Regions from separate parts of the Kocuria atrinae genome, predicted to be linked through region 3. Evidence: riboswitches for the same ligand, from Rfam matches in the RefSeq annotation. Region 3 holds a riboswitch; each other region holds the start of a gene.
What was found. A riboswitch is a leader RNA that binds a small molecule or an ion and turns the genes downstream of it on or off. The one in region 3 is predicted to bind S-adenosylmethionine.
Positions count from the first base shown of each region.

Region 1: linked by a shared signal. The riboswitch ahead of ABD283_RS08275 (MFS transporter) and the one ahead of ABD283_RS04640 (LLM class flavin-dependent oxidoreductase) in region 3 are both predicted to bind S-adenosylmethionine.
Region 2: linked by a shared signal. The riboswitch ahead of ABD283_RS09670 (MetQ/NlpA family ABC transporter substrate-binding protein) and the one ahead of ABD283_RS04640 (LLM class flavin-dependent oxidoreductase) in region 3 are both predicted to bind S-adenosylmethionine.
Region 4: linked by a shared signal. The riboswitch ahead of ABD283_RS09895 (bifunctional o-acetylhomoserine/o-acetylserine sulfhydrylase) and the one ahead of ABD283_RS04640 (LLM class flavin-dependent oxidoreductase) in region 3 are both predicted to bind S-adenosylmethionine.

Region 1 covers NZ_BAAAQA010000015.1:384,686-390,435, reverse strand. The annotation lists gene ABD283_RS08285 (GNAT family N-acetyltransferase) at 1-208, shown strand, start outside; gene ABD283_RS08280 (NtaA/DmoA family FMN-dependent monooxygenase) at 281-1,654, opposite strand; gene ABD283_RS08275 (MFS transporter) at 1,705-3,084, opposite strand; SAM riboswitch class IV at 3,132-3,250, opposite strand; gene mtnC (acireductone synthase) at 3,452-4,216, shown strand; partial or broken gene ABD283_RS08265 (MFS transporter) at 4,270-4,857, shown strand; gene ABD283_RS08260 (MFS transporter) at 4,949-5,533, shown strand.
Region 2 covers NZ_BAAAQA010000018.1:75,867-81,616, forward strand. The annotation lists gene ispG (flavodoxin-dependent (E)-4-hydroxy-3-methylbut-2-enyl-diphosphate synthase) at 1-78, opposite strand, end outside; gene ABD283_RS09660 (methionine ABC transporter permease) at 260-916, opposite strand; gene ABD283_RS09665 (methionine ABC transporter ATP-binding protein) at 916-1,968, opposite strand; gene ABD283_RS09670 (MetQ/NlpA family ABC transporter substrate-binding protein) at 1,965-2,852, opposite strand; SAM riboswitch class IV at 2,955-3,069, opposite strand; gene dxr (1-deoxy-D-xylulose-5-phosphate reductoisomerase) at 3,102-4,385, opposite strand; gene ABD283_RS09680 (GlsB/YeaQ/YmgE family stress response membrane protein) at 4,497-4,766, opposite strand; gene ABD283_RS09685 (solute symporter family protein) at 4,883-5,750, opposite strand, start outside.
Region 3 covers NZ_BAAAQA010000008.1:11,762-17,511, forward strand. The annotation lists gene cls (cardiolipin synthase) at 1-1,221, shown strand, start outside; gene ABD283_RS04640 (LLM class flavin-dependent oxidoreductase) at 1,294-2,715, opposite strand; SAM riboswitch class IV at 2,799-2,913, opposite strand; gene ABD283_RS04645 (CoA-binding protein) at 3,004-3,423, shown strand; SAM riboswitch class I at 3,640-3,734, shown strand; gene ABD283_RS04650 (AMP-binding protein) at 3,728-5,750, shown strand, end outside.
Region 4 covers NZ_BAAAQA010000018.1:124,317-130,066, reverse strand. The annotation lists gene ABD283_RS09910 (S9 family peptidase) at 1-1,320, opposite strand, end outside; gene ABD283_RS09905 (CPBP family intramembrane glutamic endopeptidase) at 1,348-2,133, shown strand; gene ABD283_RS09900 (VOC family protein) at 2,197-2,835, opposite strand; SAM riboswitch class IV at 2,951-3,069, shown strand; gene ABD283_RS09895 (bifunctional o-acetylhomoserine/o-acetylserine sulfhydrylase) at 3,146-4,528, shown strand; gene metX (homoserine O-acetyltransferase MetX) at 4,525-5,700, shown strand; gene ABD283_RS09885 (SGNH/GDSL hydrolase family protein) at 5,736-5,750, opposite strand, start outside.

The DNA of each region.
Region 1 (5,750 bases), on a different contig from region 3:
CATGGTGGGCAATCAGGCGTCCCTGGCCGTGTCCCGGAAACTCGGTTACGTCCCCAACGGATACCGGCGCCACGTGCACGCCGACGGCGTGGGGTGGCGTGACGTGGAAATGTACCTGTTGGCCCCGGGGGACCTGGTGCGCGCCCCGTACCCCGTGGTGGTCACCGGAGCCGCTGCTTTTCGGGCGTCGATCGGGTTGCCCTCCTGAAAGATCCGTGACGAATGCCCGTTCCGGCGACCCATTTCGGTCAGCCGCCGGAACGGGCATCGGCCGTGCGGATCAGGCTCGGAACTTCGCCCCCGTGTGATCCTTGCGCAAGCGCGGACCGGCGCCGCCGAAGACCTCGCGGGCCGTGCGGGAGGTGGCGGAAGCGGCGTCGTCGGCGGTCAGTACACCGCGTTCGCGCAGAACGGGCGTGACGAACTGGCCGAAGCGCTCGAAGTCGGCCGGGCGCACGCACGCGTTGATGTTGAAGCCGTCCAGGTCCGCGACCTCGACCCAGCGCTGGAGCTCGTCGGCGACTTCTTCGGGGGAGCCGACGATCACGGGACCGCGGCCGCCGATAGCCACGAACTCGGCGACTCGGCGCGGGGTCCATGCGCCCTCGGAATCCATCTTGGTGAACGAGGCCAGCGCCGAACGATTGGCGTCAGTCTCCACGTGCTCGAGCGGGGCGTCCGGGTCCGCGCTGGACAGGTCCACGCCGGTCCAGCCGGCGAACAGGGCGAGTGCGGCGTCGACGTCCACGTACTGCTTATAAGACTCGAGGCGCTCGCGGGCGGCCTCGGAGGTCTCGGCCACGACCACCGCAGCGTTGGTGAAGACCTTGATCGAGCGGGGGTCGCGGCCGTACTCGGCGGCGGCCTCGCGCAGACCTGCCGTCCACTTGGCGACCTGCTCGGGGGTGGGGCCGGAGAAGAACACGGCCTCCGCGTGTTTGGCCGCGAATTTCAGCCCGCGCGGGGAGGCACCGGCCTGGAACAGGAACGGGGTGCGCTGTGGGGTGGGCGCGACCAGCGCGGGCGCCTGGACGTCGAAGTACTCGCCGGAATGCCCCGCGCCCTTGACCTTGTCGGGGTCCACGACCACACCGCTCGCGGCGTCCGCGACGTAGGCATCGTCCGCGTAGGAGCCCTCCCACAGCGAATAGACCACGTCCATGTATTCATCGGCGCGGTCGTAACGCTGGTCGTGGGGCAGCTGCTGTCCCAGCCCCAGATTGCGCGCAGCCGACTCCTGATAGGAGGTCACCACGTTCCACGCGATCCGCCCATCGGTGAGGGCATCCAGGGTGGCGAAACGGCGCGCCAGGTCGTAGGGAGCCGCGTAGGTCACGGACGCCGTGACACCGATATTGAGGGTGCTGGTGGCCTTGGCCAACAGTGGGGCAAGGATCAACGGATCCAATTGGGGCACCTGTACGCCACCGCGCAGGGCGGCGTCCGCGGAACCGCCGTACACGTCGTACAGTCCCAGGACGTCGGCCAGGAACAGGCCGTGGAAGCCCGCGTTCTCGATGATCTGGGCCTCCCGCTCCCAATGGGACAGCTGCGCGTAGTTACGCGACTGGTCCTCGGGGTGGCGCCACATTCCGGGGGACTGGTGGACGGGCACGGGCATTTCGAAGGCGTTGAGCAGCAAGGGGCGGGGCAAGAGGAGTCCTTTCGGGTCGGTGCTGGGACGGGGCCGGGGTTGATTCCGGATCAGAACTGGGATTTCTCGGGTGCATCGGTCACGGTGTCCTTGGCCATGCGACCGGTGACCACGGAGATCACGGCCAGCAGGGACAGATAGCCGCACAGCAGCCAGGGGGAACCGCCGGTGGCCACGAGCCACGCGGCGATCATGGGGGTCAGGCCGCCGGAGAGGATGGTGCCCACCTGGTATCCCAGGGACACGCCGGAGTAACGCAGGTGCGTGGGGAACTGTTCGGCGAACAGTGCCGCCTGGGGGCCGTAAATGCTGTCGTGCAGCACGGCCATGCCGATCAGGTAGACCAGCGGCAGCAGTGCGAGCGGACCGTGATCCAGGTAGTAGAAGTAGGGCCACACGAACACACCGATGGCTGCGGCGGCGATCACGGAAATGCGGCGTCGACCCACGCGGTCCGAAAGCCAACCCCAGAACGGGCCACCCACCAGACCCACGCCCGCGGCGATCAGGATGGAAATCATGACCCACTGGCTCGCACCGCGTTGTTCGGTGACATAGGTGAGCGTGTAGACGGTGAGGATGGAGAAGATGGCCGGCTGGACCATGCGCTGACCGATGCACACAATCACCCCGCGGGTGTGGTTGGTGAGCACTTCACGCACCGGGGACGTCGCGGCAGTCTTTTCTCGCTTGACCTCCTGGAACTCCTCGGCATCCTCGATGCCGGCGCGGATGATCAGGCCGATGATCACGAGTACCGCGGAGAACAGGAAGGGTACGCGCCAGCCCCACGCCTGGAACTGCTCGGCGGTGGTGATGCCCTGCATGATGGCGAAGAAGGCGGTGGCCAACAGCATGCCTGCCGCGGAGCCCACCTGAGTGAAGGAACCGAACAGGCCGCGCAGGCCCTTGGGGGCGTGTTCCACGGAGAGCACCGCGGAACCGCCCCATTCCATGCCGGCGGACAGTCCCTGCGCAATGCGGCAGGCGACCAGCAGGGCCACGGCGAACCAGCCGATCTGCGAGAAACCCGGCAGCAAACCGATCACCGTGGTGGCCACACCCATGATCAGCAGTGACGCGACCAGCAGGGCCTTGCGGCCGATCCGGTCACCCAGATGCCCGGCAATGATGCCGCCCAGGGGCCGGAAGAAGAACGCAATGGCGAAGGTCGCGAACGAGGCGATGATCGAGCCCACGCCCGAACCCTGCGGGAAGAAGTAGTGGCTGAAGACCAGGGCCGCGGCGGCACCGTAGAGGTAGAAGTCGTACCACTCGATGGTCGTTCCCACGAAGGATGCGGCGAGCACGCGCTTCTTGTCGCGCACTGCGGCTCCCACGCTCGACAGCGCGTGATCGGTAGCGGGTTGGGCCTGCTGGGCAGACGATGAATCGGTGACCGTGGGCACCGGGGCGGTGGCGGGGGCCATGACACTCCTCATGACGGGGCGCCACGGAAGAATGCTGGGTGAGCCGGACGCCGTCCTTGCCCGCGCCGGTACTGATCGCGGGCCGAATCATCACCTGGGGCACCCCACGACAGCGTCTGAGGGTTGCCGTCCGGCCAGCCAGGGCTTCGCACCGGAACTCGTGATTCTTGTCGCGTGAACCTAACCACACGATCATCGAGGGCCACAAGTCATGAAGATTTATGACCGCTTGTTCTCATGCTCCCGCGGTTCGACTCGCGACGGGGGCGTCCTCCTTTTTCCCTCGGTTTCCGGTGCCTAGAATGGGCTAACCCCCCGGGCCACCGGGGCAGACACCGTTGTCGAACGAATACGCAGGGAGCCGACCATGCCTGAGCCCAACGCCGCCAATGCCGTGGTGCTCGACCGACCCGATGTGATCGTGGTCGACATCGAGGGGAGCCTCTCCTCCACCTGGTATGTCCGGGACGAGCTCTACCCCTATTCCCGCAAACGCTTCGCCAGCTATTTCGTGGAGTACTCCCACAAACCCGAGGTCGCCCGCGCTCGCCGGCAGATCATCGAGATGGCCGGCCTGGACAGTTCGGCCACGGCCGAGGACCTCACGGGTGTTCTGGAAGCGTGGATGGACGAGGGCCAGATGCCGGCGCCGCTACGCACGATGCACGCGTTGATCTGGCAGGAAGGCTTTGCTGCCGGGGAGTTCGTCTCGCCGTTCTTCGACGACGCGATTCCCGCGTTGCGGACCTGGGCCGAGCAGTCGATTCCGGTGTTCATCTTCTCCAACGGCACGTTGCCCGCCCAGCGCGCGTGGTTCACGCATTCGCCCGAGGGCAACCTGATTCCGCTCATCAAGGGGCACTTCTCCCTGGAATCGGCAGGGGCCAAACATGAAGTGAGCTCCTTCCGCAACATCACCCACGACGTGGCCGAGGCCCTGGGTAAACCGCGTGAGAAGTTCCTGTTCTTCTCCGACCAGGTCGAAGCCCTGGATGCAGCCCGGGAAACCGGTTGGGCCACCGTGGGAGTGCGCCGCCCCGGTGATCAGTTCTACGACGCCGGCGTGGGGGATCATCCCGAGATCCAGCGACTGGATCAGGTACGGTTCATCCGTCGCTATCCGTCCCGCTAGCGCGATCGGGAGATTTCAGACGGGATAGCTTCACCGTGAACAACACCACCACCATGCGCCCGGGGGCCGGGCGCGCACTTTTTGCTGCCGTGGCCGGAACCCTCATCGAGTGGTACGACTACGCGCTGTACGGCACGGCCGCCGGGCTGATCATCGGCCCGCTCTTCTTCGCCGGAATGGACTCCGGCGCCTCGCTTGCTGCGTTCGCGACCTTCGCGGTGGGCTTCGTGGCGCGCCCGCTGGGCGGGGTGCTGGTCGGTCACCTCGGTGACCGCTACGGCCGCCGACCGGCCATGCTGCTCACCGTGGTCCTGATGGGTGTGGCCACCGTGGGCATCGGCCTGCTGCCCACCTATGCCGCGATCGGCGTGGCCGCCCCGGTGTTCCTGGTGCTGTTGCGCCTGCTGCAGGGCATGGGCGCGGGTGCCGAGTTGGCCGGGGCCATGACCCTGGTCGCGGAGTTCGCCCCGCCGCGGCGCCGTGGACTCATGACGTCGCTCGTGCTCGCCGCGCCGCCGGCCGGCATCGTGTTGGCCACCGGTGCGTTCCTGTGGGCGGCGTCGCTGGGGGATCAGATGCTGTTGGACTGGGCGTGGCGGCTGCCGTTCCTGGCCTCGGCGGTGCTGTTCGCGCTGGCGATCTTCATCCGCGTCAAGCTCGAGGAAAGCCCCGAGTACTTGGCCGCGCTCCAGGCTGCCAAGGAGCGCGGGGAACGGCGCAAGGTGCCCGTGGTTGCCCTGGCGCGCGGTGGTCGTGGGGTTCTTCTCGATCACCGGGCACAACGCACTCAACTACATCCTGGCCGTGTTCTCCTTGTCCTTCATGACCTCACCGGCCGTGGGCATGGAGCGGGGATCGGCGTTGACCGCTGTGATCATCGGCTCCGTGTGCGGTGTGGTGGCCACTCCGCTGGGTGGTTTGGCCGCGGACCGCTTCGGTGCGCGCAACGTCCTGGCCTTCGGCTCGCTGTTGGGCGCGGCGGGCGCGTTCCCGCTGTTCGCGGCGCTGTCTTCGGGCAGCACCGTGGCCGCGACGGTGGCCATCGCCGTGGGTTACGGCGTGGTGATCGCCTGCACCTCGGGTTCCCAGGGCGCCTACTTGGCGGGTCTGTTCCCCGCCGCCGAACGGTTCAGCGGCATTGCCCTGGCGCGCGAGGCCAACGGGGCCATCGTGGCAGGATTCACCCCGCTCATCGCCGCGGCTCTGATCACCGCCACCGGCGGACAGACCTGGGCGGCGGCACTCTTCCTCGCCGCGTGCTGCGCGATCTCGGTGGTGGGCGTGCTGCTGGGCAAGCCGGGCCGATACACCTCATAACCGCGCTCCTTCGTAGTCGCGACCGGTCTGTCACAACTTCATACTCACGACGACGTCGCTCGGTCTCCTTGGCCGGGCGGCGTTGCCGTTTCCGGGCTCTTCCGGGTTCTGCTGGGTCTTCAGGGACCTTTCGGAGCCGCCTGGGGACGGGCCGCTTATGCGTGTCAGCGACCCTTGGCACTCTCACAGTACTCGAATAAAGTTTCGAATACACCGG
Region 2 (5,750 bases), on a different contig from region 3:
CTGGATCTGACGGGTCTTCCGTCGAGGTGAAAGGACCGGCTGGGGTGCAGCGGGCATACCGAGACTGACCGAACTCACGAATTGCCTCCAGAAGCTTGTTGGCCGGGGGCACTCAAGCGCACTCCCCGATTTATTCACCTTCCATTGTGCCACCTTGTCGAGAGCCTGCAGCCGGACGTGAGCAAACAAACGCCCCAACGACGCCGCCCCGGGCCTTCCGTGGGAAGGTCCGGGGCGGGGTTCGTAACGGTTTCCTCCGCTAGCGACGCATGATCTTGCGCGCCAACCAGTTACCGAAGAACTGGACCATCTGCACGAGGATGATGATCACAATCACAGCGGCCCAGGTGACCTCATCGTTGAAGCGCTGGTACCCCAGACGCAACGCGAAGTCGCCCAAACCGCCGGCGCCGATGGCACCGGCCATGGCGGACATGTCCGTGATGCCGATGACCAAGAAGGTGTAACCGAGCACCAACGGACCCAGGGCCTCGGGCAGGATGACCGTGGTAATGATCCTGAACCGAGAGACGCCCATGGAACGGGCCGCTTCAACCACGCCGGGGTCCACGCTCATCAAGTTCTGCTCCACGATGCGTGCCACCGCGAACGTTGCGCCAATGGTCATGGCGAAGATCGCGGCATTGGGACCCAATCGGGTGCCCACAACGGCCTCTGTGGCTTGGCCCAGTGCGGCCAGCAGAATGATGAACGGGATGGGGCGGATGAAGTTCACCAACAGGTTCAGCGCGGTGAAGACCGCGGTGTTCTCCAAGATGTTGCCCCGGCGGGTGACGTAGAGACCTACGCCGACCACCAGGCCGATCAGACCGGCCAACACCAGGGTGACAGCCACCATGTAGAGCGTCTCGCCGGTGGCCGAGAGCAATTGGGGTCCTAGAACTGACCAGTCCATCAGCGGGCCACCTCCTCTACCTTGGTGATTTCACGGAGTCTGACAATGGTGTTCTCCACAGCAGCGTCCGGGCCGTTCAATGACAGCGTGAGGGTGCCGAAGGAACGCGATTGCAGCATGGAAATGCCGCCGAAGGCGATCTCGAACGTCACCCCGTCTCGGGCGCAGTCCGAGAGCACCGAGCCGATGCGGTTCTGGTCCGTGACGTCCACCAGGATCAGGCGACCCGGGTGTTCCTCACGCAGCTTGGCCATCTCGTCCTCGCGGGGCACGGTGCGCATCACTGAAGACACGAACTTCCGGGTGGTTTCGGCCTGCGGGTAGGCAAACACGTCAGAGGTAGTTCCCATCTCCACCACACGACCGGTGTCCATGACAGCCACCCGGTCCGCGATGGAACGCACCACATCCATCTCGTGAGTGATCAGCACGATGGTGATCCCCAGTTCACGGTTCACTCGCTTGAGCAGTCCGAGGACTTCCTGGGTCGTCTCCGGGTCCAATGCCGAGGTCGATTCGTCCGCGAGCAGCAGTTCCGGGTTGGAAGCCAGCGCGCGAGCAATACCCACGCGCTGTTTTTGACCGCCGGACAACTGCTCCGGATAGTTCTTGGCCCGCTCCGTCAGCCCCACAAAATCCAGAAGCTCGGTAACCCGTTGCTTGCGTTCCTCCGGCTTCCAGCCGGCGCGCTTGAGCGGGTATTCGATGTTCCCGGCCACGGTGCGGGAGTTGAACAGGTTGAACTGCTGGAAGATCATGCCGATCTTGCGACGGATCGGTGCCAACTGGGTTTCGGACTTGCCGTCCACCCGGTTGCCCGCGACTTCCAAGGAACCGGAGCTGATGGGCTCCAGGCCGTTGATCAGACGCACGAGCGTGGACTTGCCGGCACCGGAGTACCCGATCACCGCAAAGATCTCGCCCTTGGTGATGTCCAGGGTGACGTTGTCCACGGCGTTGACCACGCGGGGTTCCCGCTTGGATCCGCCCGTGTAGACCTTGCTGACATCCCGGAAGCGCACCAGGGTGCGCTCACTGGATACTTCGGTCACTGGGTCTGTTCCTTCAGGTCTTCCTGGTACCGCTTCAAGAGGTCCTTGAGTTCCTGCTGGTCCACCTCGGTCGGAACGGCCGTGCCCTTGCTCTCCTCGTCCTCCGCCTCCAAGACCTTGGGATCGTAATAGAAGCTTGCAACCTGCTTGAGCGTCTCGTTGTCCGCATTGGCCTCGGTGGCGGCGAACAGGTTGTTGAAGACCCTTGCGCTGTCCGTCTCCGGGTCATCCGTGGCGAGGGCGGAGTTCGGGTCAATGTCCGCGCGGCCCAGGAAGTCGTTGTTCACCACTGAGGCGGCCACGGAATCCATCGACAGAACCGTCTGCTCGGCAGACACGGGGCGAACGGAAACCTTGGACTTCTCGGTGTCGATGTCGCCTTCGGTCGGGGCAATCGTGTCCTTGGTGAACTCGACCAGGCCCTCCTGCTTAAGCAGGTTCAGCGCGCGACCCAAGTTAATCGAGTCGTTTGGAATGGCGACCTCGTCGCCTTCCTTGAGCTGGTCCACGGAGTCGTACTTGCTGGAGTACATTCCCAACGGGTAGATCGCGGTGGATCCCACCGGGGTAATCGTGTCACCGGAGTTGTTGTTGTAGTCAGCCAGGTACGCCGTGTGCTGGAACCAGTTCATGTCCACATCACCGCTCTTGGTCGCGGGGTTCGGCTGGTTGTAGTCGCTGAAATCAACGTACTCCACGGTGATGTCGTTCTCGGCAGCAACTTCCTTGAGGGCGTCATGTGCGGGCTCCGAGCCGACAATGCCGATGGTAATGGTGCCGTCAGCAGCGGGATCGGAGGATTCTGAGTCTCCGCCGCCGCACGCGGTCAGGGTGAGGCCGATGGTGGTGGCCAGCGCAAGGGGGATCAAACGGTGAGATCGCACGATGTGCCTTTCCGAGGTGTGGAATGTTCTGGGCGATTAACAACGAAATGCGGTGCGTCGAGGACACACCGCAGTCGTAGGGCTCGTGCTAGTTGATTCGGGAAACCGCACTTGCCGGGAGCTACGTTAACCGCGGCCGGATGGTCATCTGGGGCACCCCGCTACGGGAGAGGGTTGCCGTCCGGCCAGCCAGAGCTTCGCGCCGGATCTCGTCATCCGGTGCCAATCCTAACACAGGGTAGGCCGTGCTCAGCGTGTCCTAAAACGCTGCGCTATCAGCCGATCCGCGCGATCCCTGGCCCATTCCTCCGCGCCGAGAACATCCTCGAGCCGAGGGGATCTCTCGCCCTCGTGTTCGTCCACAACTGCAGCCACGGTGTCCACGATGTCCGTGAACTTCACCTCACCCCGGTGGAAGGCATACACGGCCTGCTCATTGGCGGCATTGAAGACGGCGGGCCATGTGCCACCCAGGTTTCCGGCGTGCTTCATCAGATCGATCGCGGGGAATGCCTCGGAATCCAGCGGCTCGAAGGTCCACTGCGCGGCTTGTGTCCAATCGCAGGGTGCCGCTGCACCGGTAATTCTGTGCGGCCACCCGATACCCAGGGCGATGGGCAAGCGCATGTCGGGCGGTGAGGCCTGGGCCAGCGTGGAACCGTCCACGAACTGCACCATGGAGTGCACCACGGACTGCGGGTGCACGGTCACGTCGATCCGATCCAGCTCGATGTCGAAGAGCAAGGAGGCTTCCAGAACTTCGAGGGCTTTGTTGACCATGGTTGCCGAGTTCGTCGTCACCATGACCCCCATATCCCATGTGGGGTGCTTGAGGGCCTGCTCGGGAGTCACCGCCTGCAGGTCTTCGCGCTTCATTCCGCGGAACGGACCGCCGGACGCGGTCAGGATCAATCGGTCCACCTCGCTTGTACGCCCTCCCCGCAGCGCCTGAGCCAGTGCGGAGTGCTCGGAATCCACCGGGATCAACGGAGTTTCCAGTCCGGTTGCCCCTGCGGCCTGCTTGACCAGAGGGCCGCCAGCGATCAGGGACTCCTTGTTAGCCAGAGCCACGGGTTTTCCAGCGTGCAGGGCGGCAAGAGTCGGTGCCAATCCGATCGACCCGGTGATGCCGTTGAGCACTACGTCAGAGTCGGACCATTCGGCCACGCGTGTCGAAGCGTCCGGCCCGTGGAAGATTTCCGGGTTGAACCCCGTGAGTCCCTCCCCCACCGCCCGTTGGGAGATGAGCTCTCTCAGCTCCCTCGCGTGCTCGGCGGTGCCGCTGGTTCCGACCGCCGCCACTCGTTCGCGGACAGCCTGCTCGGCCAACAGGGCAAGATTTGACGTTCCCGCGGCCAAGGCCGTGACCGACAGCGGTGGGTGCCCTGCGGCGGCGTCGTCCTCCCCCGGCCGCCTCAACTGTCGCGCGGAGGCGACGACGTCGAGCGCTTGCGTGCCGATGGATCCTGTGGACCCGAGAACGACCACGCGCCGGGAGTGGTCGCGAGTGGCCAGGTCGAATTCGGGGGTCATGGTCAAGGGAGCGTCAGACATGGTTACCAGTATCTCGCGGATCAAACATGGTCAGGGCACAAAACAGGGGCGCCACCCGAAGGTGACGCCCCTGTTCAGTGAAGCCGTGGATCAGCGACGAGCGCCCTTGCGGCCGGTCACTGCACCGTAGATGAAGAGCACGATGAGTGCGCCCACCACAGCGGTGATGATAGTTCCGATATCGAACACGGAGTCCAAGGATCCGATACCGATCAGGCTGCCCAAGAAGCCGCCCAAGATAGCACCGATGATGCCCAGGATGATGGTGACGATGATGCCGCCACCCTGACGGCCGGGCATGATGAGCTTGGCGAGTGCGCCAGCGATCAGGCCCAGGACGATCCAGCTAATGATGCCCATGATTCCTCCAGTTAACTGTTTGCTGTTACACGAAACGGTCGCGTTCGTATGCCTTGGTCAGCGTACTGACTGCCAGCCTACTACCAGGTTACAGCAGAAACTGTCAGAACGCTGAATTAGTGATTGACCGCCTTCTCCGCACCGACACCGGTGAGCGAGCGAACCTCCATCTCGGCCTGCTTCTTGGGATCTTCCAAACGACGCTCGGTGATGGAGCCGAGGAAGCCGAGCAGGAAGGACAGCGGGATGGAGATGATGCCCGGATTGGACAGCGGGTAGATCGCGAAGTCTGCACCCGGAATCATGGAGGTCTCTGCACCGGACATCACCGGCGAGAAGACGATCAGGACAACGGAGCTGATCAGACCGCCGTACATGGAGAACACGGCACCGCGAGTGGTAAAGCGCTTCCAGTACAGCGAGTACAAGATGGTGGGCAAGTTGGCCGAAGCAGCAACGGCGAAGGCCAATGCCACCAGGAACGCGATGTTCTGACCCTGCGCGCCGATACCACCGGCAATCGACACCAGACCGATGATCACCACAGTGGTCTTGGCGACGCGGAGTTCCTGCTTGGGGTCGGAGTTACCGTTCTTGATCACCGATGTGTAGATATCGTGCGCGAAGGACGCGGACGCCGTAATGGCAAGACCCGCCACCACCGCGAGGATAGTGGCAAACGCCACCGCGGCGATCAGACCCATGAGGATGGACCCACCCAGTTCGTACGCCAGCAGCGGTGCCGCCGAATTCACACCACCCGGGGCATTCATGATCCGGTCAGAACCGATCAACGCAGCGGCGCCAAAGCCCAGCACCAGGGTGAACAGGTAGAAGAGGCCGATCAAAGTGATCGCCCAGACGACGGATTTACGAGCTTCCTTGGCCGTGGGAACGGTGTAGAAGCGCATGAGCACGTGCGGCAGGCCGGCAGCGCCCAACACCAGAGCCAGACCCAGCGAAATGAAGTCGATCTTGGTGATC
Region 3 (5,750 bases):
AACACCCCGGAGGACTTCTCCCTGGGCGAGGAGTTCCATGACCTGCCCGAGTGGGTCACCACGACCGCCAAGCTGAACTACCGATTGGGCGCGCTACCCATGGTGGGTGGCAATGACTTTGACATCCTCACGGACAACCACGAATCCATGGAGCGAATGGCTCACGACGTGGACCGTGCCACGGATTACGTGCACTTCGAGTTCTACATCGTGGCCACGGACCCGGTGTCCACGGTGCTCCTGGACTCCCTCGTGCGAGCCCATGAACGTGGGGTGCGGGTGCGCATCCTCATCGACCACGTGGGATCGCTCGGTTACCCCGGTTACGCGGAATTGGCCCGTCGCTTCAACGCCTCTGGTATTCCCTGGCGGCGCATGCTGCCGATCCGCCCGTGGCGAGGCGAGTGGCAGCGCCCGGACCTGCGCAACCACCGCAAGATCCTGGTGGTGGACGGCTCGATCGCCTACACCGGTTCGCAGAACATCATTCACCGCTCGTACAACAAGAAGAAGAACCTTCGCCGCGGCCTGGAGTGGAAGGATCTGATGATCCGCTGTTCCGGGGCCGTGGTCTCCGAGCTCAACGCGGTGTTCGTCTCGGACTGGTACTCGGAAACCGACGACCTGCTCCTGGATGAGGCCACCGAGGTTCTCACTGATGTGGAGGGCCCGGTGTATGCGCAGGTGGTACCGTCCGGGCCGGGGTTCGAGACTGAGAACAACCTGCGGCTGTTCAACCACCTCATCTACAACGCCAACCGGCGCGTGGTGATCTCCAGCCCGTACTTCGTACCGGATGAGTCCCTGCTGCACGCGCTCACCACTGAGGCGCAGTCCGGGGTGGAGGTGGAGATCTTCGTGGGTGAGTCCTCGGATCATTTCCTGGCCCACCATGCCCAGAACTCCTACTATGCCGAGTTGGCGGAGGCCGGGGTCAAGATCTACCGCTACAGCTCCCCCACCGTGCTGCACGCCAAGTTCGTGCTCGTGGACGACCTGATCAGTGTGATCGGTTCCTCCAACATGGACGAGCGGTCCTTCGCTCTGGACCTGGAAGTCTCCGTCATGATCGTGGATCAGCATTTCCATGTACGAATGGAAAATGTGGTCGATGAGTTCAAGGCATCCTCAACCGTGCTGAACCTCGAGGCGTGGAACAAGCGCCCCCTGCTGCAGAAGTATGTAGAGAACGTCTGTCGCCTCACTTCGGCTTTGCTTTAACGGCCACGACGCCGCTGTCGCGACCTTTCGTTCGAAAAGGTCGCGACAGCGGCGTCGTGGGCAGAGGGGCTGTTAGCCCACCAACTCGCGAGCGGCGGTGTCCGCGACGGACGGCTTGTCGGCGTACGCACCGCGATACTGCGCGGCCGGGTGGGTGTCCATGACCTGGGACTGACCGGCGCCGTAGAGGGACTCCCGCAGGGTGGAACCCTCGTAGTCGGTGCGGTAGCGGCCACGCTTCTGCAGCTCCGGGACCACGAACTCCACGAAGTCCTCGAAGGAACCGGGGCTCACGTGGTAGGCCAGGTTGATGCCGTCCAGGCCACCCTCGTCGACCCACGTCTCGAGCTGATCCGCCACGGATTCCGGCGATCCCACGATCACGTCACCCATACCGCCCAGGGCACAGTGCTTGGCGATCTCCTCGCGGGTCCACTTCTTGTCCTTGGACTGCAGGGTGAACGGGGTCAGGAAGGACTGGATGGAATCGGTCTTGATGTAGTTCAGGGCCTCGTCCTCGTCGAACTGGCTCAGATCCACGCCGGACCAGCCGCCGATGATCGCCTGGGACGCCTCAAGGTCCACGTAGGAGAGGTACTCCCGGTACTTCTCCTGAGCCTTCTCCTCGGTCTCGTCCACGACCACGGAGAGCATCGCGTAGATCTTGACGTCGTCGCGGTGGCGACCCTGCTCCTCGGCCTGCTCGCGGATCTTGTCCGTGACATAGCGGGTGAGGTCTGGGCGCAGACCTCCCACAAACACGGCCTCCGCGTGGCGTCCGGCGAACGCCTGGCCACGCGAGGATGCGCCCGCTTGGAAGATCAGCGGGGTCCGCTGCGGGGAGGGCTCGGTGAGAGCGGCGCCCGGAACGCTGAAGTACTTGCCCGAGTGCTGGATCGGGTGGACCTTCTGGGGATCCGCGTAGCGGCCGGCCTCGCGGTCCTTGACCACGGCGCCGTCCTCCCAGGAGCCTTCCCACAGCTTGTAGCAGACGTCGAGGAACTCTTCGGCAATCTCGTAGCGGGTATCGTGCTCGATCTGACGAGGCAGACCCTGATTCTCCGCGGCGGAGGGCAAGTAGGAAGTCACCACGTTGAAGCCCACGCGGCCCTTGGTCAGGTGGTCGAGCGTCGCGTACTTGCGAGCCAGGGTGTAGGGCTGCTCGTAGGTCACGGCGCTGGTTACGCCAAAGCCCAGGTGCTCGGTCACGGCCGCCATGGCGGAGATCTGCATGAACGGGTCGTTTACCGGAACCTGCGCACCGTCCGCCACCGAGGGCGCGGCGGAGTTCTTGTAGATGTCGTAGATACCCACCACGTCCGCCAGGAACAGGGCGTCGAACTTGCCCTTCTCCAGGGTCTTGGCCAGGTTGGTCCAGTATTCAATGGTGTTGTACTCGGTGGCCTTGGACCGCGGGTGACGCCACAGGCCGAAGCTCTGGTGGTCCACGCAGGTCATGTCGAAGGCGTTCACGGAAATCCGCTTCTTGCTCATGTGTGCCCCTTGAGGTCGAACTCGACCCGCGCCCCGTGCACCACCTGCGGCGGCCTACTCTGCGGGTCCAGCGCGCTTGTGTGGCGCCGTACTTGCCGCATGCGGTGTGCCATGCGGCCCGATCCTCACCTGGGGCACCCCGCTACGGGAGAGGGTTGCCGTCCGACAAGCCAGGGCTGTGCGTCGGAACTCATGATCGTTCTGGGCACCACTGTACAGTTTCCCCACCGGTTCCGGCGGCCCGTGAAACATGATGACCGAGCTGATTCACAGTGAGACGATGGTCGTATGAGTGATCGCCACGTCAACGATCCGGACCTGATTCGCGAGCTACTCACCACCCCGGGGCGGTGGGCCGTTGTTGGGCTGTCCACCAACCGCACGCGACCGGCCTTTGCGGTGTCCCGGCGGATTCGTGATGAATTCGGTCAGGAGATCATCCCTGTCAATCTGGCCGGTGAGGACGTGCACGGCGAGACCGGCTACCGCTCGCTCGCGGACATCCCGGGGCACGTTGACGTGGTCGACTGCTTCGTGAACTCCCAGCGCGTGGGTGAAGTGGTGGATCAAGCGATCAACATTGGGGCCGGGGCCGTGTGGATGCAGCTTGGTGTGTCCGACCAGGCTGCCGCCGAACGGGCGAAGGCCGCCGGGTTGAAGGTGGTCATGAACACCTGCCCGCTGATCGAGGCCCCGCGGGTTCTGTAGGCGCGCCGGTTCTGTCAACGCGGGCAAGGACGGTCTCCCCCACAGGCCTTTGACATTCTGGGCAGAGGTTCGCGCGCGGAGCACGGTGTTTAGTGCGATCCCTTGCCAAAAATGTGCACTACCACTTCTGACGTGCGAACCTCTGCCACAAATGTTCATGCTCCGCGCGCTGACTCAATTTGCGACCGCCCCCTCCCGAGACGTTGAATGGAACGGTTCCCATCCGGAGCGGCCGAGAGACCTGGCTCGTTGACGTCGCAGCAACCGGTACCCGTGCGGTGCAAGGTGCTAATGCCAGGAGACGATGGAGTTGATCGAGATTACTTCCTTCTCAGACCCTTACTCGCCCACGCCCAATCCCGCGCTGATCTCGGATGAGGCGCGCGAGGAGTTCTGGGCCAAGCAGGCGACCCGTCTGGACTGGGCCGAGCCGTGGCACACGACCCACCGCTTCGACAAGCCGCAGAAGATCGGCACGGACGAGGCCGGCAACGACATCCTCTCGGTACCGGAGATCGCCTGGTTCGAGGGCGGCAAGCTCAACGTTTCCTACAACTGCGTGGACCGCCATGTGGACGCCGGCCGCGGCAATCACGTGGCCCTCTACTTCGAGGGTGAACCCGGTGACCGCCTGGTCTACACCTACGCGGACCTGCAGCGCGAGGTCTCCAAGGCCGCCAACGCCCTGCTGAAACTCGGTGTGGAAGAGGGCGACCGCGTGGTCATCTACCTCCCGGTGATTCCCGAAACCGTCATCATCACGCTCGCGTGCGCGCGTATCGGCGCCATCCACTCCCTCGTGTTCGGGGGCTTCTCCGCCGAGGCTCTCAAGTTCCGTGTGGAAGACACCGGCGCCAAGGTCCTGGTGACCACGGACGGGCAGAACCGGCGCGGCGCCGTCGTTCCCGTGAAAACCAACGCGGACCAGGCGTGCAGCGGCGAGAACAACATCGAGCACGTGATCGTGGTGCGCCGCACCTCGCGACCCGGCCGCATGGACCTGCCGCGCGGCACCCGCGGGCTGCGTTCCAAGCAAGAGGACACTGTGCCCTGGACGCGTGGCCGTGACGTGTGGTGGCACGAGCTGACCGCGGATGTCTCGGACGTGCATGTGCCCGAGGCCTTCGACGCGGAGACGCCCCTGTTCATCATCTACACCTCCGGCACCACGGGGAAGCCCAAGGGCCTGGTGCACACGATGGGCGGATATCTGGTGCAGACCGCGTATACGCACGCCCTCATGTTCGACCTGCTCCCGGACGTGCCCGATGCCAACGGCGTGCTTCGGCCGGACGAGCTCTCCGCGGTGAACGACCCGGCCAAGGTGGATTCGACCGTTCACTGGTGCACCGCGGACCTCGCGTGGGTCACCGCGCACACCTACGAGATCTACGGCCCACTGGCCAACGGCGTGACCGAAGTGATCTACGAGGGCACCCCCAACACCCCGGATTACGGGCGCCATTTCGAGGTCATCGAACGCTACGGCGTGACCAATTACTACACCGCTCCCACGCTGATCCGCTCGCTCATGGGGGCCTTCCCCAAAGGTCTGCCGCAGGTCTACAACCTCTCGTCCATCCGCTTGCTCGGGTCGGTGGGCGAATCCATCAATCCCGAGGCGTGGCGTTGGTTGCGAGCGCAGGTCGGCCGCGACGAGGTCCCGTTTGTGGACACCTGGTGGCAGTCCGAGACAGGCTCGTGCGTGGCCTCCCCGCGCCCGCACGATCCGCAGTTCGCACCGCCCGGCACGTTCGACGACGCCGCTCCGCACACCTCCCTGAAGCCGGGCTGCGCCACGCGCGCCGTCCCTGGTATCTCGGTGCGCGTGCTCGACGAATCCGGTGAGGAAGTTCCGGCGGGGTTGCAGGGCTTCGCCGTGGTCGACAAGATCGGCCCGTCCATGGCCCGCACGGTGTGGGGCGATCCGCAGCGCTACCTGTCCTCGTACTGGTCGGCCTACGGCGAGCGCGGCTGGTTCCTCGCCGGTGACGGCGCACGCACCGATGACGAGGGCGACCTGTACATCTTGGGCCGCGTGGATGACGTGATCAACGTGTCCGGGCACCGGTTGTCGACCATCGAGATCGAGTCCGCACTGGTGACTCACCCGCACGTGGTCGAGGCTGGTGCGACCCCCATCAAGGATCCCGTCACCGGACACGCCGTTCTGGCCTACGTGGTACTCACTGCGGAGGCACAGTCACTGTCCGCGGATGAGGTTCGAGAAGAACTCCGCGCCCACGTGGCGCAGGAGATCGGCCCGATCGCCAAACCCCGCGAGGTCATCGCCGTGCCGGATCTCCCCAAGACTCGTTCGGGGAAGA
Region 4 (5,750 bases), on a different contig from region 3:
TCCAGCGCTCTCCGCACCGGTGGGAATGTCGTAGACGCGCGGGGGAGTGACGAATGATGTGTAGGACACCCGCACCACCGGGTTGTCGTAACGGGCGGACACCACGGTTGCGGTGAAAAGTTCCTCGTCGAAGGCGGGTTCGGTACCGGCCATTGACGTCGCATCGGCAGTGCCTGCAACCAGGGATTCCAGAGCGGTACGCGGGATGAGCCGCACTCGCGGGGTTGTCTCGGACCGTAGGGACACCACCAGGTGGGTTTCCGTGGGTTCGCAGTACTCAATGCGAGTGTGCTCACTGGCGGGAATCACATCCGTGAGGTCGAGATCCACAATGCTCGAACCGGCCTGGGACAGGGGCATCAAACTCACGCGCGAATTGGGTGCCTGGTAATCATGCGTCAACAGGACGTAATCGGTGCCCGCCACGTCCAATGGTTCTGCCGAATACAGCACGCGGTCACTCTCGGGAATCAGAGTGAGCCACTCGTCCTGGGGAGTGTCCAGACGGCGGATGCGGTATTCGCCGTATTCGGAGCACGCGGAGGCCACCATGAGCCATTTCTTGTCTGCGGAGAGTTCCACGCCCAGCCACAGTCCGGGGTTGTCCTCCTGGTACAAGAGTTCATCTTGTTCGGAGGGCGTGCCGATCAGGTGACGGTACACGCGCCAGGGGCGCCAGGAATCATCCACCACCGTGTAAATGAGCTGGGATGCATCGGGGGTGAGGAAGGCACCGTAGGAAGTCTGTTCCACGCGGTCGGACAGGAGCTCCCCGGTGACCAGGTCTTTGATGTACACGGTGAAACGTTCATCACCGGCGGTGTCCTCTGACCATGCCAGATGGGTGCCGTCCTCGGACACGCTGAAGGCGCCCAGGGCGTAGAAATCGTGCTTCTCCGCGGCCGCGTTGGCGTCCAACAGGATTTCCTCGCCGGGCAGTTTGACCCCGGGTTCCACCGTGGGAGGTGTCCACGCCAGAGCGGGGTCCCCGATGTCGGAGGCGGGAATCCGGCAGAAGACCTGGTGCGCGCCGCCCTCCACGGTGCGGGCGAAGTACCACCACGCACCGTTGCGGGCCGGCACGGACATGTCGGTCTCTTGGGTGCGCCCCTTGATTTCCTGGTAGATGCTCTCGCGCAGAGGCTTCAAATGGGCCGTGACCGCTTCCGCATACTCGTTCTCGCGGTCCAGATGCGTGCGGACCTCATCCGAGTCCTTATCTCGCAGCCACTCGAAATGATCGTCGAACGTGTGGTCGTGAAAACTGCGCTGAACGGTGCGTCGAACGGCTACGGGATATGCGGGCTTCTCGGAACTCATGAACCCCAGTCTAAGGAGCACGGCACAATGGTGTCCGTGTTGACGGACCCCTTCCACCCCCAACCCCTCGAACAGCCCCCGGCACGGTCGGAGCTGTGGTTCCACATTGCGCTGGTCCTGGGTGTGTCACTGGGCTCTTCAGCGGTGTACGCCGTGCTCAACCTGGCCGAGACAATGTCCAGGGGATCGCTCTCGGACGCCGAGGCCACGTTGAACCGGGTGCTGAGCCCAGTGCCCGCCATTGATCTCCTCAGGCAGCTTGCGAGTATCGGTTTCGCCCTGGTCCCGGTGGCGCTCGCGCTTTACCTGATGGCGGGGTCCCTGCCACGGATCAAAAACGTTCTCCGCAGCGTCGGGGTGGACGGTCGCCACCCACTACGTGATGCGGTCTGGGGGATGTGCTTGTTCCTGGTTATGGGGCTGGGAACGCTGGGGCTCTACCAGGTGGGACGCGCGCTGGGCCTCACCGCGGCGATCAATACCTCGGCCCTCAACGAGCACTGGTGGACGGTGCCCGTCCTGATTTTGTCTGCCATACGCCACAGCCTGGTCGAGGAAATCATCGTGGTGGCGTTCCTCTGTGATCGGCTGCGCCGTATCGGGTGGTCCTGGGTCACCATTGCCCTGGTCACCTCGGTCTTCCGCGCCAGTTACCACCTGTATCAAGGCTTTGGCCCCGCGCTGGGCAACGTGGTCATGGGCCTGGTGTTCGTGTGGGTTTACCGCCGCTACGGGCGCCTCGCCCCGTTGCTCATCGCCCATGCGCTGTTGGACATCACCGGTTTCCTGCTACCGCAGCTTTTGGCGGGTTAAAGGGCGACGACGCCCCTGCCGCAACCTTTTCGAGCCAAAGGCAGCGGCGTCGTCAGCGAAAACCTAAATCGTGGCCAAGCCGTCCGGCGTGGTGAAAGAAACTGCCATGACGCCGGGGGTCCCGTTGGGGGATGACCAGGTGACGTCCAGGGAGGCCAGGACGTCTTCAACCGGACCGCCCAACCACTCGGTCACGCGCTCCGAGGAACCTGCGATCTCCATACCCGCCAGCTGAACGTCAGTGATGCGCGCCTGGGACGGGTGCATCTCGGGCTCGGATTCAAAACGAACCATGAACGGCAACTGGGGGTCCGCGATCAAACCCTTCACGCCGATCTGGCGCCACTCCAGCTGGCGGCCGTCCGGGAACAACCGGAAACCCGGTACGGAGGGGCGGCCCAACTTGTCCTCGTAGGGGGTAAGATCCTGAACCTCGACCACCCAGCCGAGCCAACCTCCACCGGCCTCGGAGCGGGCGCGGACGGCCTGACCGAACGGCGCCTTGTCCGCGGCGGGGTGCTCGAGAACCTCGACCACTTCCACGTACTGGTGACCCGTGAGGGGCAGGATCATGTTTCGCGTTCCGAAGCGCGGGTGGATTCCGCCCTTGACCGGTTCGATCCCTAGCTGATCGGCAATCCGTTCCGTGGTGGCTTCAAGACCATCGGATTGTGCTGCGAATGAGACATGATCCAGTTTCATGGTCACATCGTGACACCGCGCACAGTGGTCTCCAAATCGAGAGCTGAAACATGACCGTGTGACGCGGGTAACTCAGCTTGACGTTCTAGGCACCGGCTCCGGACAATGAAGTGCAGGTCACGAGAGTCAGCGAGAAGCCCCAGCTAGCTGACCGGCAACCCTCCCTCCGCGGTGGGGTGCCCTGGGTGAGGACCGGGCCGCACCGCAATTCTTCGGTGTTGGCAAGCGCGGGTCACAGGTGCCCGATCGCTGCACGGGCATCGTGCTGCGGATCGTTCACCGGGCCCCTGATGTTGAAAGGGAGTGCGGTATGAGCCCCGCAGCCACCCCGTCCAGCCCGCAGGGTTGGGCATTCGAAACCCGTCAGATCCACGCGGGCCAGGAGCCTGACCCCACCACCGGTTCACGGGCACTGCCGATCCACCAGACCACCTCCTACGTGTTCCCGGATGCGGAGACAGCGGCCAACCGTTTTGCCCTGGCGGAACTCGGCCCCATTTACACGCGTCTGACTAACCCGACTACGGAAGTGGTCGAAAATCGAGTCGCTTCTCTCGAGGGCGGCGTGGGCGCACTGATGCTCAGCTCGGGCCAAGCCGCCTCTACCTTTGCGATCCTGAACCTGGGCGGCGCCGGAACCCACGTGGTGGCCAGCCCGTCAATGTACGGCGGCACGTACAACCTGTTGCATCACACGCTGCCCAAGATGGGTGTGGAGACCACCTTCGTTTCTGATCCGGACGATCCCGAGGCCTGGCGCGCTGCAGTTCGGCCCAACACGGTGGCGTTCTTCGGGGAGACCATCCCCAATCCGCGCAATGACGTGCTGGACATCGAAGCCATTTCCGCAGTCGCCCACGAATCCGGTGTGCCGTTGATCGTGGACAACACGATTGCCACGCCGTACCTGATCCGACCGATCGAGTGGGGCGCTGACATCGTGGTGCACTCGGCCACCAAATTCATGGGCGGTCACGGAACGGCCATCGGTGGCATGATCGTGGATGCGGGCAACTTCGACTTCGGTCAGGATCCGCAGCGCTTCCCGGCCTTCAATGAGCCGGACGCGTCCTACAACGGTCTGGTCTATGCTCAGGCCCTCGGTCAGGACGGCATCTTCGGAGTGAATCTGTCCTACATTCTCAAGGCTCGCGTGCAGTTGCTGCGCGACCTGGGGTCGTCGATTTCCCCGTTCAACGCGTTCCTCATCGAGCAGGGCATCGAGACACTCTCCCTGCGCATGGATCGCCACGTGGCCAACGCCCAGAAGGTCGCGGAGTGGCTCGAGGCGCGCGACGACGTTCGTGCGGTCTCCTATGCGGGCCTCGCCTCCTCGCCGTGGCACGAACGCGGCAAGAAATACGCTCCCAAGGGTGCGGGTTCCGTGCTCGGTTTCGTACTTGACGGTGGACGCGAGGCGGGCACCGCATTCGTGGATGCCCTGACCTTGCACTCCAACGTGGCCAACATCGGCGATGCGCGCTCCCTGGTGATCCACCCGGCCTCGACCACTCACTCGCAGTTGACCGACCAGGAACAGCGGGCAACCGGTATCGAGCCCGGCTTCGTGCGGCTGTCCGTGGGTTTGGAGAATATTGACGACATCCTGGCCGATCTGGAATCCGGTTTCGAGGCCGTGGCCGCGCTGGGTGGCGCAGCGGCGTCGTCGGGTGAGGGAGGACCGCAGGCGTGACCATCGTGGGAGGCGGGACCGCTGACTCGCTCGTGCGTGAGGACGGCGTGGTGGGCTACATCGACGTCGGGCCCCTGACCTTGGAGTCCGGGTACCGTCTCCCTCGTGCGCGGCTGGCCTACGAAACGTGGGGCCGTCTCAATGCTGACGGCTCCAACGCCGTGCTGATCGAACACGCCCTGACCGGCGACTCGCACGTGGCGCGAGGCCAGTCACGCGATCACGCTCCCGAGGTGGAGCGTCTCGCTGCGGAGGCCGGTGGCTGGTGGGACGGCCTGGTAGGTCCGGGCGCGGCCATCGACACCGACAAATACTTTGTCGTCTGCGCAAACATCTTGGGTGGCTGTTACGGCAGTACCGGGCCGGCTACCCAGGCCCCGCCCGAGGTGGATCCGGAACAGAGAGCCTGGGGTTCGCGCTTCCCGCGCATCACCGTGCGGGACACCGTGAGCGCCGAGGCGGTCCTCTCCGACGCCCTGGGCATCGACCGCTGGCGTTTGGTGATCGGCGGGTCCATGGGTGGCGCGCGGGCCCTGGAATGGGCCGTGATGTACCCGGATCGGGTGGCGGCATGCGGTGTGATCGCTGCCTGCGCCTCCGCCAGCGCGGAACTGCTCGCGTGGGGTCAGGCACAAGCACTTGCCATCCGTCAAGACCCGAACTTCCGCGGCGGTGACTACTACGACGGTGAGTTCCCGGAAGCGGGTCTCGGGCTCGCACGGCGGATCGCGCACATCACCTACCGCTCGGCAGCGGAGTTGCACTACCGATTCGGCCGCGAAGCCCAAACGAATGAGGACGTGGACGCGACCCACACATCCCAGCGCGGCCGTTACCGCGTGGAGAGCTACCTGGATCACCAGGCCTCCAAGCTGGCCGGGCGCTTTGACGCGAACTCGTACCTCAGCGTGAACGAGACGCTCATGTCCCACGACGTCACGCGAGGCCGAGGAGCTTTGGAAGAGGTGCTTGCCGGTACGACGTGCGAGTGGCTCGTGGCCGGGGTCGACTCGGACCGGCTGTTCTTTCCGGCAGAATCTGCCGAACTGGTGCAGGCACTGCCGGGTGAGCAGACCCTGCACATGATCAGCTCACCCAGCGGCCACGACGGATTCCTGATCGAAGCACCTCAGTTGGGCATGCTCCTCAAAAAGACGGTGTTGAAGGACTAAACCCGAGCGGTACGCCGGTTTCCGGCGTGTGCCCGTCAGACGGGTTCCTG